Regions from separate parts of the Streptomyces sp. NPDC057939 genome, predicted to be linked through region 2. Evidence: riboswitches for the same ligand, from Rfam matches in the RefSeq annotation. Region 2 holds a riboswitch; the other holds the start of a gene.

Region 1 (7,213 bases), on a different contig from region 2:
GGGCCGAGGGCGCCCACTTCTGGGACGCCGAGGGCAACGACCACCTCGACATGCTGGCCGGCTTCGGGGTCATGGGCCTGGGCCGGCACCACCCCGTCGTCCGCAAGGCCCTGCACGACGTCCTGGACGCCCAGCTCGCCGACCTGACCCGCTTCGACTGCCAGCCGCTACCGGGCCTGCTCGCCGAGAAACTGCTCTCCCACAGCCCCCACCTGGACCGGGTCTTCTTCGGCAACAGCGGCACCGAGGCGGTGGAGACGGCCCTGAAGTTCGCCCGGTACGCCACCGGCCGGCCCAGGATCCTCTACTGCGACCACGCCTTCCACGGGCTCACCACCGGCTCGCTGTCGGTCAACGGCGAAGCCGGCTTCCGGGACGGCTTCGCACCGCTGCTCCCCGACACGCGGATCGCGCTCGGCGACCTGGACGCCCTGGAACGCGAACTACGGCGGGGCGACGTCGCCGCCTTCGTCGTGGAGCCGATCCAGGGCAAGGGCGTGCTCGCCGCGCCCCCCGGATTCCTGCGCGCGGCGCAGGAACTCCTCCACCGGCACAAGGCCCTGCTCATCGCCGACGAGGTGCAGACCGGCCTCGGACGCACCGGCGATTTCTACGCGTACCAGCACGAACCCGGCGTGGAACCGGATCTGGTGTGCGTGGCGAAGGCCCTGTCGGGCGGCTACGTCCCCGTCGGCGCGACCCTGGGCAAGGACTGGATCTTCCAGCGCGTCTACTCGTCCATGGACCGCGTCCTCGTCCACTCGGCGAGCTTCGGCTCCAACGCGCAGGCGATGGCCGCCGGCCTGGCGGTGCTGAGCGTCATGGAGGACGAGGAGGTGACCGCCAACGCCCGCGCCATGGGCGACCTGCTGCGCGGCCGGCTCGCCGCGCTCGTGGACGAGTACGAGCTGCTGCACGAGGTGCGGGGGCGCGGGCTGATGATCGGGATCGAGTTCGGCCGGCCGTCCTCGTTGGGCCTGCGCAGCCGCTGGGCGATGCTCCAGGCCGCCCGCAAGGGCCTGTTCGCCCAGATGGTCGTGGTGCCGCTGCTGCTCAAGCACCGGATCCTCACCCAGGTCTCCGGGGACCACCTGGAGGTCATCAAGCTCATCCCGCCGCTGATCGTCGACGAACGGGACGTGGACCGCTTCGTCGGGGCCTTCCGCGAGGTCATGGACGAGGCGCACGGCGGGGGATCGCTCATGTGGGACTTCGGTCGGACGCTGGTGAAGCAGGCCGTCGGCAACCGCTGACGGCCTGCCGGCCGGGGACCCCGGCCGCTACGGTTCCAGCAGCCGGTCCCGCAGCCGGACCAGGGTCTCGGGCGCGAGTCCGAGACCCTCGGCGAGGTACCGGTCCACCTCGCCCCACTCCTCCTCGATGGTCGCGTACGCCGCTTCCAGGTAGGCGGCGCGGGCCTCGAAGAGCGGCGCCAGCAGCTCCGCCGCCTCGGCCGGACGGGGCTCGACCGCCTCCGTGCCGCGACGCATCCGGTAGCGGCGGTGCGGGGCGTTCGACTCCAGGTAGTCCGCCACGATGGCGTCCCGTTCGACGCCGAGCGCGAGCAGCGTGACGGCGATCGACAGACCGGCCCGGTCCTTGCCCGCGGCGCAGTGCATCAGCGCGGGGACGCTGTCCTCGGCCAGCGCGTGCACGACCCGGCTGTGTTCGGTGGTCCGGGTGCGGATCATCGTGCGGTACGAGGTGGTCATGCGCTCGGCCGCCCGGCCCTCCCCGAGGGCGGTGCGCAGCTGGGCCAGGTCGCCCTCGCGGACCATCTTCCAGAACTCCTTCCCGGCGGCCGGGTCGGACAACGGGATGTTCACGTAGCGCACGCCGGGCAGTTCCACGTCCGGCCCCTCCAGGGCGTGGTCGGCGCGGTTGCGGAAGTCGAAGACCGTGTGCAGGCCGAGCGAGACGAGGAACTCTGTTCCGGTTTCGGTCGCATGCGCCAGATGTCCGCTTCGGAACAGTCGTCCGGACCTGACCCTCCGTCCGTCGACGGTCGGCAGGCCGCCCACGTCACGGAAATTGCGCACTCCCGTCAGCTCCGGTTCCGGTTCGGGCAGCGCCGGAAGGGGTGGGGGTATCCGCTGGGTCACGTGTGGTCCTCCGCATCGTCCTGAGGTGTCCGAATTACGCCGGTTGGGAGCAACTTGCCACGGGGAGAAGCGAGATCGCGCCAGGCTCCGTGAGCCAGATCATACGGTGACCGTCCGTGCCCGCTCGCGAAATCAGAATTCCCACGCCAGGGCGGTTGTTGATGGTCCGGAATGGACACAGGGTGACCGGAATTCCATCGCTCCCCCATACCTGTGATTGCGTCAGGGAATGTGTGGCTTGTTGCCCGTGTACCGACTCGATTACCTTCACGACCGATCCGGGTGGACAGCCTAATCCTGCCGCCGCCCGGGAACCGCACCCGACTATCGACGCGCGCGGCAGGAGCGGGGGAACCAGGTAGGCCGCCGGACCGGAGCTTTCTCCGGGACGGCTAGGGGTGAAGCCGCACGCGTCCTCGACGCGGTCGGCCGGACATCTCCAGTCCGAACCCGACAGCTCACCTCGCAGGCGACGGAGAGGAATTCGCCATGCCCGGTAAGGGTAAGCACCGCCGCCCGAAGTCCAGTTCCATATCCCGCGGTCTCACCGTGGCCGGCACCGGCGGCGCCGCCCTCGCGCTGCCGCTGATCGGAGCCACCGGAGCCCAGGCCGCCACCCCCGCGGCGACCCCCGCCACCGCACCCGCGCAGGCACCGCAGGCCCCGGCGGCTCCCCGGGCCGCCGCCGTCACGCCCACCGCGACGCCCACGGCGCCCGCCGCGGTCTACACGGTGGTGTCCGGCGACTACCTCTCGAAGATCGCCGCCGAGCGGAACCTCACCGGCGGCTGGGAGCAGCTCTACGCCGACAACCGGGACGCCGTCGGCAACGACCCCTCCCTGATCCACCCCGGCCTCAAGCTGACCCTCGGCGCCCCCGGCGCGGCGGCCGAGCCGGCCCCCGCCAAGAAGCAGTCGGCGGCCGGCGCGTCCACCCCGGACTCCGCCCCCAAGTCGGACTCCGGCGCCCGCTCCGACCGCTCCGAGCGGTCCTCCAGCCGCCCTGAGGCGTCCGGCGAGCGTTCCTCCGCCCCGACCGCCGCGCCCAGGAAGGCCGCGCCCGCGCAGAAGCCCGCCGGCTCCGGCCAGGCCGCGCCCTCCACCCCGTCGAGCCCCTCCAAGGCCGGCGGATTCGTGGCCCCGGTCGCCGGCGGAGTCTCCACCGCGTACCGCATGGGCGGCAGCATGTGGTCTTCCGGTTACCACACCGGCGTCGACTTCATGGCGAGCACCGGAACCACCGTCAAGGCCGTCGGCGCGGGCACCGTGGTCTCCGCCGGATGGGGCGGCTCGTACGGCAACGAGGTCGTCATCAAGCACGCGGACGGCAAGTACTCCCAGTACGCGCACCTCTCCTCGCTGTCCGTCTCGGCCGGCCAGAGCGTCACCGGCGGCCAGCGCGTGGGCCTCTCCGGCGCGACCGGGAACGTGACCGGCCCGCACCTCCACTTCGAGATCCGCACGGGTCCGTCCTACGGCTCGGACATCGACCCGCTGGCCTACCTCCGCTCCAAGGGCGCCAGCCTCTGACGGCACCCGCCGTCGGACACGGACACGCGTGAGGCCGGGACCCGAGGGGGGTCCCGGCCTCACGTGTACTTATTCCTTATCCCCCGCGTGGTACAGATCACGGTCCGTCAACCCCTCATTACGTTGGCGTAGGTTGGTTGCGACGGTGAAGGATGTGTTCCCGTGGCAGCGACGACGACGACACTCAAGACCATCGGCTCGTACGCGGCGATCGGGGACAGCTTCACCGAAGGCGTGGGAGACCCGGGACCCGGGGATTCCTATCTCGGCTGGGCGGACCGCCTCGCCGTGCTCCTCGCCGATCAGCGCGACGAACATGACTTCCGGTACGCGAATCTGGCCGTGCGGGGGAAGCTCCTCGACCAGATCGTGGCCGAACAGGTCCCGAGGGCCCGGGCCCTCGCACCGGACCTGGTGACCTTCTGCGCGGGCGGGAACGACATCATCCGCCCCGGCAGCGACCCGGACGACGTGGCGGAACGTTTCGAGGCGGCCGTGGCCGACCTCACGGGCGCCGTGGGCCTCGTGATGATCACCACCGGCTTCGACACCCGGGGCGTACCGGTCCTGAAGCACCTCCGGGGCAAGGTCGCCACGTACAGCGCGCACGTGCGCTCCATCGCCGACCGGTACGACTGCCCGGTGCTCGACCTCTGGTCGCTGCGCTCGGTGCAGGACCGGCGGGCCTGGGACGGCGACCGGCTGCACCTCTCGCCCGAGGGCCACACCCGCGTCGCGCTCCGTGCCGCGCAGGTGCTGGGCTACGGGATCCCGGCCGATCCCGACCAGCCGTGGCCGCCCACGCCGCCGCGCGGATCGGTGGACGTGACCCGCGACAACATCCAGTGGGCCCGGGAGCACCTCGTGCCGTGGATCGGACGCCGGCTGCGGGGCGAGTCCTCCGGCGACCACGTCGCGGCGAAGCGCCCCGACCTGCTGCCCCTGTAGGGCACGCGGGAGCCGGACGAGCACCCGTTCCGCCCGGCGGGTTCCCGCCGGGCGGAATCCTCACGGGCCGGTACGCGTTGGGAAGGGCGTGCATGTACTAGCGTGCCACCTCGAACCGCACCCTCTTGAGGAGGCGCCTTGACCGGCTCCCTTCCCCTGCGTCCCAGGCTGCGCGCCCTGCGCTCCGAAGCCTTCGGGGCGGACCCCTCCGGCGCGCGGCTGGAGCGGATCCAGCGCTCGCCGAACTTCGCGGACGGCGTGTTCCAGAACCCGGTGAAGGGCAGGACCAGGCCCTCCGGGTCGATGACCGAGTTCGCCCGGGTCTACTTCCACAAGGAACAGCGGGTCCGCCGCAGCCCCGCCGCACCGATCCCGGTCCATCCGACCACCCTGGCCGACCTGGCGAAGCCGCCGGTCAGCGGCCTGCGGGTGACCTGGATGGGCCATTCCAGCGTGCTCGTGGAGATCGACGGACGCCGGGTCCTCTTCGACCCCGTCTGGGGAGAGCGGTGCTCTCCCTACCCCTTCGCCGGGCCCAAGCGGCTGCACCCGGTGCCGGTGCCGCTCGCCTCCCTGGGCGAGGTCGACGTCGTGGTGATCTCCCACGACCACTACGACCACCTCGACCTGCCCACGATCAAGGCGCGGGCCGGTACGGACACGGTCTTCGCCGTCCCCCTCGGCGTCGGCGCGCACCTGGAACGCTGGGGCGTACCGGCCTCACGGCTGCGCGAGCTGGACTGGAACGAGTCCACCGAGGTCGCCGGCCTCACCCTCACGGCCACCCCGGCACAGCACTTCTGCGGCCGCGGCCTGCGCAACCAGCAGTTCACCCTGTGGGCCTCCTGGGTCGTCGCGGGCGAGGAGCACCGGGTGTTCCACAGCGGGGACACCGGCTACTTCCCGGGCTTCAAGGACATCGGCGCCGCCCACGGCCCCTTCGACGCGACGATGATCCAGATCGGCGCCTACTCGGAGTACTGGCCGAAGAACCACGAGGACCGCACCCCGGACCCGGGCCCGTGGCCCGACATCCACATGACACCCGACGAGGGCATCCGGGCCCAGCTCGACCTCCAGGGCGGCAAGGCGCACGGCGTGCTCCTGCCGATCCACTGGGGCACCTTCAACCTCGCCCCGCACCCGTGGTCCGACCCGGCGGAACGCACCATGATCGCGGCCCGCAACGTGGGCCAGGCCGTGGCCATGCCCAAGCCCGGCGAGCCCTTCGAGCCCGCCGGCAGGATCCCCGGCGACCCGTGGTGGCGGCCCATCGCGGCCCCCGGGTTCGAATGGGAGCGGTGGGCGAACTACCGCGACGACCCCGGCCCGCCCGCCGGGCCCGAGGCGGTCGAACCCGACGCCGGACTCGACCTGGTGGGGGAGGCGTGACCGCCCCGCGCGCGTGACGCCCCCGGCGCGGGCAGCTGCCGGACCGCTTCCGGGCGCCCGGGGCCGCCCCGGGCCGAGCGGGCCCGGATGCCACGGCCCGGGCGCGGGCGGCCGGCGCCGCCCGCCCGTGGCCCCCGTACGACGGTGCCCGCCGGATCCCCCGAGGAGGTACGGAGGGGCGGGGGAGCCCGGGCAGCGCGGAACCGCCGCGCGAGTTCGACCGGCGGGGATGGCGGGTCGTGCCCGTGACCTCGACGAAGGACGGCGAACCGGACGCGCCCGGGCGTGCCGTGGCCGCGGACGACGCCATCACCGCGACGCCGCGTTCCGAAGACGTCAGCCGGGGCGAACCCGCTCCCGGGCCGGTGCGGCAGGCCCGCACCCTCGCCGGGGCACCCGCCCGCGGTCGCGTGTCCGTCGGGGACACCGTCCGGGACACCCCGGCCGGTCCCCGGGCCGGCGTCGCCCGCGTGGGCCCGCCGTGCGGCGGCATCCCGCGCGCCGACCCGGAGGAAGTCGGGCGCCCGCGCCGTGTACCGCAACCCCGCGGACCTGTTGGCACGTCTCGACACGAGCCCGTTCGCCGACAGCTCCCGGCGGGGACCCGGGCCGAGCCGCCGACAGGGAGCGTACGCGGCCGAAGGGACGGGCGGCGCGCGCCCCCCCGGGGCCACGGGCGCACGCGCTCCCGGCGCATTCGGGCTGTCGTGCGAGCGCTCCATCGGGAGCGGGAAGCACCCCGGGCAAGTTCCCCAACTGGGCGTCCGGGGTGGGAGCGTGCGGTCTAGCGTGGGTATTCGGTGATCAACACCGGGCCCCGGGAACCGACCGGGGGCCGGGCCCCACGTACCGAGGACGCCGATGTCCGGACTCCGCGCCGCCCGCCACTCCCCGTCGAGACACGCCGTCGGCCCCCGCCGGCAGACACGCCCCCAGCTGATCCGCGCCGCCGTGCTGCCCACCCTCGCCGCCGCGCTCAGCGGCGCCGCGGCGGTGCTCTTCACGCTCCAGCTCGGCGGTGGCGCCGGCGACCGGGACGCCCGGCTGTGGCCGGTGCTCGCGGGCTGCGCCCTGCTCGTCGTCGGGGCCCTGGCCGCCGCGCTGCTCGGGGCCCAGCGCGCCGCGAAGGGCGTACGGGACCGCTGCGAGGCACTGCGGCGCTCCAGCGTCCGAGGCCGCCAGGAGCTGCGCACCGACGCGGAACGCCTGGAACGCGGCGAGACGCCGCCCCGTCCCGTACG
Region 2 (7,213 bases):
CTACGAGGGCTCCGCCGACTTCCGTCGGCTGGGGGCCGCCGTGAACGTCACCGCCCCGGCCGGTCCGGGCTGCCGGATCGTGCTGGACGACTCACCGGCCGGGGCGACGGGCGCCACGATCGCGACCGCCGTCCCGGACGGCGACGCCCTGACGGTCCGACGCGAGGTGAACTGGTACACCCCGACGGGCGATCTGAACGTCCACGAACTGATCGACCGGCAGTACGGCTTCGGCCTGGACTGGACCCGCGCCACGAAACCCCCGCTGGACCGCCGCCCCTGACCCCCGGGGCGGGCCCCGGGGACCGTCGGGCGGGGGGGGCGGCGCCGTCGGGAGCGCGGGGCTCAGGCCAGGGACCAGGCGATGCCGTCGAGGATGTCGTGTTCCGAGACCACGACCTCGCGCGCTCCGGTGCGCTCCATGATCGCGAGGAGGACCAGGGCGCCCGCTCCGATGACGTCGACCCGGCCGGGGTGCATCACGGGGATCGCCGAGCGTTCCGCGTGGGTGGAGCCCAGCATCCGCTCCGTGATCCCGCGGACCTGCTCGTAGGGGATCCGCGAGTGGTGGATCGCCGCGGAGTCGTACGCGTCGAGACCGAGGGCGATGGCGGCGACCGTGGTCACCGAGCCGGCCAGGCCGACGAGGGTGCGGGCCCCGCCGAGCGGGACCGTGGCGGCCGCCAGGTCGAGCGCGGCCTCGATGTCGGCCCGTACGGCGGCGATCTGCGCCTCGGTGGGCGGGTCGGTGATCCGACCGTCCACCATGAGGTGCCGCTCGGTCATCCGGACGCAGCCGACGTCGACGGAACGGGCCGCCCGCACGTGTTCCTCGCCGACGACGAACTCGGTGGAACCCCCGCCGATGTCCACGACCAGGAAGGGTCGCTCCAGCTCACCCGCGCCGGCGAGGTCCTTGGTGGCGCCGGTGAAGGAGAACTCCGCCTCCTGGTCCCCGGAGATCACCTCGGGTTCGACGCCGAGGATGTCGAGGACGCCGCGTACGAAGTCGTCCCGGTTCTCGGCGTCCCGCGAGGCCGAGGTGGCCACGAAGCGGACCCGCTCGGCACCGAGGTCCTTGATCACCGCGGCGTACTCGCGGCAGGCGGCGAAGGTGCGCTCCAGCGCGTCCGGGGCGAGCCGGCCGGTGCGGTCCACGCCCTGGCCGAGCCGGACGATGGTCATGCGGCGGTCCAGCTCGGTCATCACGCCCGTGTCGGGGTCGCAGTCCGCGACGAGCAGGCGGATGGAGTTGGTGCCGCAGTCGATGCCCGCGACCCGCGTCACAGGGACCCCTCGGCCTTCTCCGCGGCGTTCTCCTCGGTCTTCTTCTCCCCGCAGGGGGTGACGCAGGCGCCCTTGGCCCACCATTCGGGCAGCATCGCCAGGGCCTCGTCGCCGAACGGGTTCACGCCGGGGCCCGCGGCCAGGGAGTGGCCGACGAGCACGTGCAGGCACTTGACCCGGTCGGGCATGCCGCCGGCGCTCGGGAAGCCCTGGAGCACGTCGATGGCGTCGCGGCGCCGGATGTAGTCCTCGTGCGCGGCCCGGTAGGCGGCGGCGAGCTCCGGGTCCTCGGCGAGCCGGGCCTGCATCTCCTTCATCACGCCGTTGGCCTCCAGCGTGCCGATCGCGGAGGCCGCGCGCGGGCACGTCAGGTAGTACAGCGTCGGGAAGGGGGTGCCGTCGGGGAGCCGGGGGGCGGTCTCGACGACGTCCGGCTGCCCGCAGGGGCAGCGGTGCGCGATGGCGCGCAGTCCGCGCGGGGGACGGCCGAGCTGCTGCTCGAACGCCTCGATGTCCGCGTCGGTCGGCTCGGTCCGGTCGGTCTGGGGCGGGGGCGTCTGCATGCCTGGAGGAAGTCTCTTCGGTGTCGTGGGTGGTGGGTGCGGGACGGACGGGTACGCGTTCAGTCGCCGGGGCGGTCGGCCTTGTCGACCCCGTCCCAGACGTTGGAGTACCAGGGACGGTCGGAACCGGCCTCCCCGCCGCGGTGGCGCTCCGAGGCCTCGGCCCCGGGGTCGTTCATGATGTAGCCGGTCTCGCCCGGACGCAGGAAGTGCAGGTGCTTGCGCGCCTGCTGCTCCGCGTAGGCCGGGTCCTGCCAGCGGGCCTTCTCGTCACGGAGCTGTTCGAGGCGCTTGTACGCGTCGACCGCCGCCCGTTGCTGGTCCGCGATCTCCGAGCGCTGGGAAACGTACTGGCGCATCGGGTACGCGAGGGCGACGACCAGGGTACAGAGGACGAGGACGAGCAGTGCGGCCCGGCCGGTGAGCCGGCTGCGGCGGACCTGGCGCCGCGACTGCGAGCGGTAGACGTGCGCGGCGGTCCGTTCACCGAGCTGCTTGAGCCTGGTCGCCGTCGAGAAGGTGGAGAACCGGTCCCGGTTCCCGGCCATGGTCCCGCCTCCCCTGAATGCGCGCTACGCAATACGTCCCCGCACACGGTACGGGACCGAGTGCGGGGACGTACGGAGGCCGGCGCCGCGAGGCGCTGATTGGCCCTTAGCCCTTGAAGCGCGGGAAGGCGGAGCGGCCCGCGTACACGGCGGCGTCGTCGAGGATCTCCTCGATGCGCAGCAGCTGGTTGTACTTGGCGACGCGGTCCGAGCGGGCCGGGGCGCCGGTCTTGATCTGGCCGCAGTTCACGGCGACCGCGAGGTCGGCGATGGTGACGTCCTCGGTCTCGCCGGAGCGGTGCGACATCATGCACTTGAAGCCGTTGCGCTGGGCCATCTCGACGGCGTCGAGGGTCTCGGTCAGCGAACCGATCTGGTTCACCTTCACGAGCAGGGCGTTCGCGGAGCCCTCCTCGATGCCGCGGGCCAGGCGCTCCGGGTTGGTGACGAAGAGGTCGTCGCCGACGATCTGGACCTTGGTGCCCAGCTTGTCGGTGAGGGTCTTCCAGCCGGCCCAGTCGTCCTCGTACAGCGGGTCCTCGATGGAGACCATCGGGTACGCGGAGACGAGCTCCTCGTAGTACTCGGTCATCTCGGCGGCCGAGCGGGACTGGCCCTCGAACTCGTACTTGCCGTCCTTGTAGAACTCGGACGCGGCGACGTCGAGCGCGAGCGCGATGTCCTTGCCCGGGACGTAGCCGGCCTGCTTGATGGCCTCGACGATGAGGTCGAGCGCGGCGCGGTTGGACTCCAGGTTCGGGGCGAAGCCGCCCTCGTCACCGAGGCCGGTGGAGAGGCCCTTGGTGTGGAGGACCTTCTTGAGGGTGTGGTAGACCTCGGCACCCCAGCGCAGCGCCTCGGAGAAGGACTCCGCGCCGATCGGGGCGATCATGAACTCCTGGATGTCCACGTTGGAGTCGGCGTGCGACCCACCGTTGAGGATGTTCATCATCGGAACGGGCAGCAGGTGCGCGTTCGGGCCGCCGAGGTAGCGGAAGAGCGGCAGGTCCGAGGCCTCGGACGCGGCGTGCGCGACGGCGAGGGACACGCCGAGGATGGCGTTGGCGCCGAGGGAGCCCTTGTTCTCGGTGGCGTCCAGGTCGAACATGGCCTGGTCGATCAGGCGCTGCTCGGTGGCGTCGTAGCCGACGAGCTCCGGGCCGATCTGCTCGATGACGGCGAGGACGGCCTTCTCGACACCCTTGCCGAAGTAACGGTTGGGGTCACCGTCACGCAGCTCGATGGCCTCGAATGCACCGGTGGAGGCGCCGGACGGAACTGCAGCACGGCCGGTGCTGCCATCGTCGAGGCCCACCTCGACCTCGACCGTGGGGTTGCCTCGGGAGTCCAGGATTTCCCGGGCTACGACGACGTCGATGGACGGCACGAGCATCTCCTTCTGGGATGTGACGCTGGGTGTGCGGTGGCGTGTCAGGCCGTGGGATGGCCTTGCCGCCTAGAGCCTAACCGGCTCCGGGCACTGGGCCCGCCGACCGCCCGGGTCCTGGGACGAAATAGGGGCTGAATGCCCCTCTTCCAGGACATAGGTCTCTTGAAGATTCGGTTTCCGGACCGCCGGGAGCGGGCCGGAACGGTCCCGGAACATGCCGCCGCCCGGCGCGTGGGGGGATACGCGCCGGGCGGTGGGCATGCTGCGGAGACCGCGGGTGATGCGGTGTTATGCCGGAATTCAGCTGAGCTTCAGCTTCTGACCCGGGAAGATCAGGTCGGCGTCCTTGACGGTGTCCTTGTTCAGCTGGAAGAGCTTCTCCCAGCCGCCCTTGACGCCGTTCGCCTGGGCGATGGTGCCCAGGGTGTCGCCGGCCTTGACCACGTAGGAACCGTTGCCGGTGGCCGGGGCCTCGGTCTTGGGGGCCTGCGGCTTGATGGCCGGGGTCTCGACGCGCTCGGAGCGCGAGACGGGGACCTCGGTGCGCTTCGGCTCGGCCTTCGGCGTGCTCGGCTTGGCGGGCGTGGCCGGCTTCGCGGGCTTCGCCGGGGCGGGCTTGGCCGGCTTCGTCTCGGGCTTCGGCTTGGCGGGCGTGGTGGTCGAGCCGCCGCCGTTGTACGCGGAGTTGGACAGGCCCTTGCCGCAGTGCGGCCAGGCGCCCTTGCCCTGGCCCTTGAGGACCTTCTCGGCGATGGCTATCTGCTGGGACTTGCTGGCCTGGTTGGCCGTCGCGGCGTACGCCTTGCCGCCGTACCCGGCCCAGGTGGAGGCCGAGAACTGCAGGCCGCCGTAGTAGCCGTTGCCGGTGTTGATGGCCCAGTTGCCACCGGACTCGCACTGCGCGACCTTGTCCCACTCGGAGACGGTCGCGGCGCTCGCGGTACCGGCGGCCATCAGCGGAGCCGCGACGGCGACACCGGCGACACCGGCGAGCGTGACGATACGGACGGCCTTGGAGCCGCGACGGTGCTTGCCCTTGCCGGAAAGCAGCATGGATTTCTCCTCACCGACGCCTTCGAGGTGAGCTGTCGGGTTCGGGCGGATGAGTTGCCCGGTCACGTGTCGAGCACGTGGCTTAACCCCAAGCCGGTACGCAGCCGTCTCTCAACGGCCTTTCCCGGCGCCTACCTTGGTTCCCCCGCTCCTGCCTTCGGCGCTTGCGCGACGACTGTTCCCCCCGTCCGCCGGCAGGATTCGGCGATGCGGTCGAAGGAGCCCGCGGTGGCGAGCGACTCAGAAGGTAGACAGGTCTCCCCCTGATGTTCAACGCGCGACATCAGGGAGAAACCGGCCTACTTGCCATCCTCAAAAGTACGTTTACGCAGGTGAGGGGCGGGTTTGTGGAAGTTCCGGAATGAGACACGCCAGTTGATCGGAAGAGACGCATGTCTCATTTGCCGATAACGGACATTCAGCTCTTTCCGGATGGTCGAACTGCCCCTATTCCTTGGTTAGATCCAGGTTCTGACCCGGCTTGATGAGGTCGGCGTCCTTCCCGATGAGCTGCTCGTTGGCCGCGTACAGCTCGTTCCAACCACCCTTGAGGCCCTTGGCGTCGGCGATCGCGGTGAGGCTGTCGCCGGCCTTCACGGTGTACGAGGGCTTCGACGCGGCGTCAGAAGCGCCCGGCGCCTCGTCGGCCGCCGGACCGCGGTGCTTGCCCGCTCCGTCGACCACACCGGCGGGCACGGCCGTGGGCGTGGCACCCGGGAGGGGCGGGGTCACGGGGGCCGTCGGGTCCACCGGGGTGGTGGGGGTGCCCGGGACGGTCGGGGTGCCCGGGGCCGTCGGGTCCGCCGGAGTGGTGGGCGCCGTGGTGGGCGGGGTCGTGGTGGGCGGCACGGTCGTCGGCGGGACCGTCGGGTCCGTGGACGGGGCCGGGGAGACGGGGTCGGGCATGACGGGCAGTCCGCTGGTGGGGCCCAGCGGGTAGTCCGGCAGGCCGGTCGGGCCGGTGGAGGGGCCTTCCTGGCCCGGCTGCGGGGTCGGGGCCCCGAAGTCGACGGCGGGCTCGGAGCCGGTGACGGGCACCGAACCCTCGGGCCGGACGGGGGTGGGCGCGACCGGGCCGGCGGGCCGGGGGTCACCCGGGTCCACCGCGGCGGCCGGGCCCTGCTGGGTCAGACCGGCCGAGGCGGCGCACAGCGGCCACGCCTGGGGGCCCTGCGAGGCCAGCACCTTCTCGCCGACGGCTATCTGCTGGGAGCGGCTGGCGAGGTCCGGGCGCTCCGCGTAGGCGAGTCCGCCCGCGTTCCTCCACTGCTCCTGGGTGAACTGGAGCCCCCCGTACTCACCGCTGCCGTAGTTGGCACTCCAACTGCCGTCGCTCTCGCAGTCGGCCACCTTGTCCCACGTGCTCGTGTCGGCCGCACTGGCGTTCGTGGCGGCGAGCAGGGGCAGGGCGAGTGCGGAGCCGGTGACTCCGGCGGTGACGACCAGGGCGGGTACCTGGCGGGGGCGTCTGTGGCGGCCGTTCCCGGAACGCATGAGGCTGCACCTTTCGCATAACGGCGGGGTAACGGCAGAACCTAGCGGCCTTCGAACGATTGTCACAAGTTCGGTAGGTGACTGACGTGTGATCAGACGGCGTCGGAATGCGTCTCAGTTGTTTCGAGGTGTGAAGCGAACCGGAAGGGTGCGCAGGCCACGCATGATGAGTCCGCCGCGCCAGCGCAGGTCCGCGGGAGGAACGGCAAGTTCCAGATCCGGCAGACGCGTCAGCAAAGTCGCGAGCGCCGTCTGCCCTTCGAGCCGGGCGAGCGGAGCGCCGAGGCAGTAGTGGATCCCGTGGCCGTACCCGAGGTGTTGGTTGTCACCGCGGGACAGGTCCAGGGCGTCCGGATCGGCGAACCGCTCGGGGTCGCGGTCGGCCGCCGCGAGGACCACCAGCACCGGGTCGCCGGCCGCGATCTCCTGCCCGCCCAGGGTCAGCGGCACGGTCGCGAACCGCCAGGTCGCCAGCTCCACCGGGCCGTCGTAGCGCAGGAGTTCCTCGACGCCGGTCTCCAGCAGGCCACTCTCGCCGGCCGCGAGGGAGGCCTGGAGGCGCTCGCGCTGTTCCGGGTTCATGAAGAGGGAGTGGACGCCGTTGCCGATGAGGTTCACGGTCGTCTCGAAGCCGGCGAACAGCAGGATGAACGCCATCGCCGTGGCCTCGGCCTCGGTGAGGTGGTCGCCGTGGTCGCTCGCCCGGATCAGGTCGGAGATGAGGTCATTGCCCAGGTCATCCCTTTTGCGGTGGATGAGTTCCCCGAGATAGGTGCGCATCCGCTTGACCGAGCGGGCGACCCCGCCGCGCGGACCGCCGCCGTGGCGGATCATCATCCCGGCCCAGTCGCGGAAGTCGTCCTGGTCCTCGCGCGGTA

The links. Region 2 has a riboswitch for cyclic di-AMP ahead of ACFVS6_RS26195 (transglycosylase family protein). Riboswitches for the same ligand answer to the same signal wherever they lie in the genome.
Region 1: another riboswitch for cyclic di-AMP. It lies ahead of ACFVS6_RS10135 (peptidoglycan DD-metalloendopeptidase family protein); the one in region 2 lies ahead of ACFVS6_RS26195 (transglycosylase family protein).

What each region holds. Positions count from the first base shown of each region.
Region 1 is NZ_JBHVPG010000006.1:219,905-227,117, reverse strand. Features, by position in the region: gene ACFVS6_RS10145 (aspartate aminotransferase family protein) at 1-1,253, shown strand, start outside; gene ACFVS6_RS10140 (tyrosine-protein phosphatase) at 1,281-2,102, opposite strand; cyclic di-AMP (ydaO/yuaA leader) riboswitch at 2,421-2,587, shown strand; gene ACFVS6_RS10135 (peptidoglycan DD-metalloendopeptidase family protein) at 2,592-3,632, shown strand; gene ACFVS6_RS10130 (SGNH/GDSL hydrolase family protein) at 3,795-4,580, shown strand; gene ACFVS6_RS10125 (MBL fold metallo-hydrolase) at 4,719-5,972, shown strand; gene ACFVS6_RS10120 (sensor histidine kinase) at 6,834-7,213, shown strand, end outside.
Region 2 is NZ_JBHVPG010000027.1:42,112-49,324, reverse strand. Features, by position in the region: gene ACFVS6_RS26220 (tellurium resistance protein) at 1-283, shown strand, start outside; gene ACFVS6_RS26215 (exopolyphosphatase) at 346-1,287, opposite strand; gene ACFVS6_RS26210 (DUF501 domain-containing protein) at 1,284-1,850, opposite strand; gene ACFVS6_RS26205 (septum formation initiator family protein) at 1,910-2,398, opposite strand; gene eno (phosphopyruvate hydratase) at 2,505-3,791, opposite strand; gene ACFVS6_RS26195 (transglycosylase family protein) at 4,089-4,841, opposite strand; cyclic di-AMP (ydaO/yuaA leader) riboswitch at 4,844-5,014, opposite strand; gene ACFVS6_RS26190 (transglycosylase family protein) at 5,289-6,335, opposite strand; gene ACFVS6_RS26185 (cytochrome P450) at 6,450-7,213, opposite strand, start outside.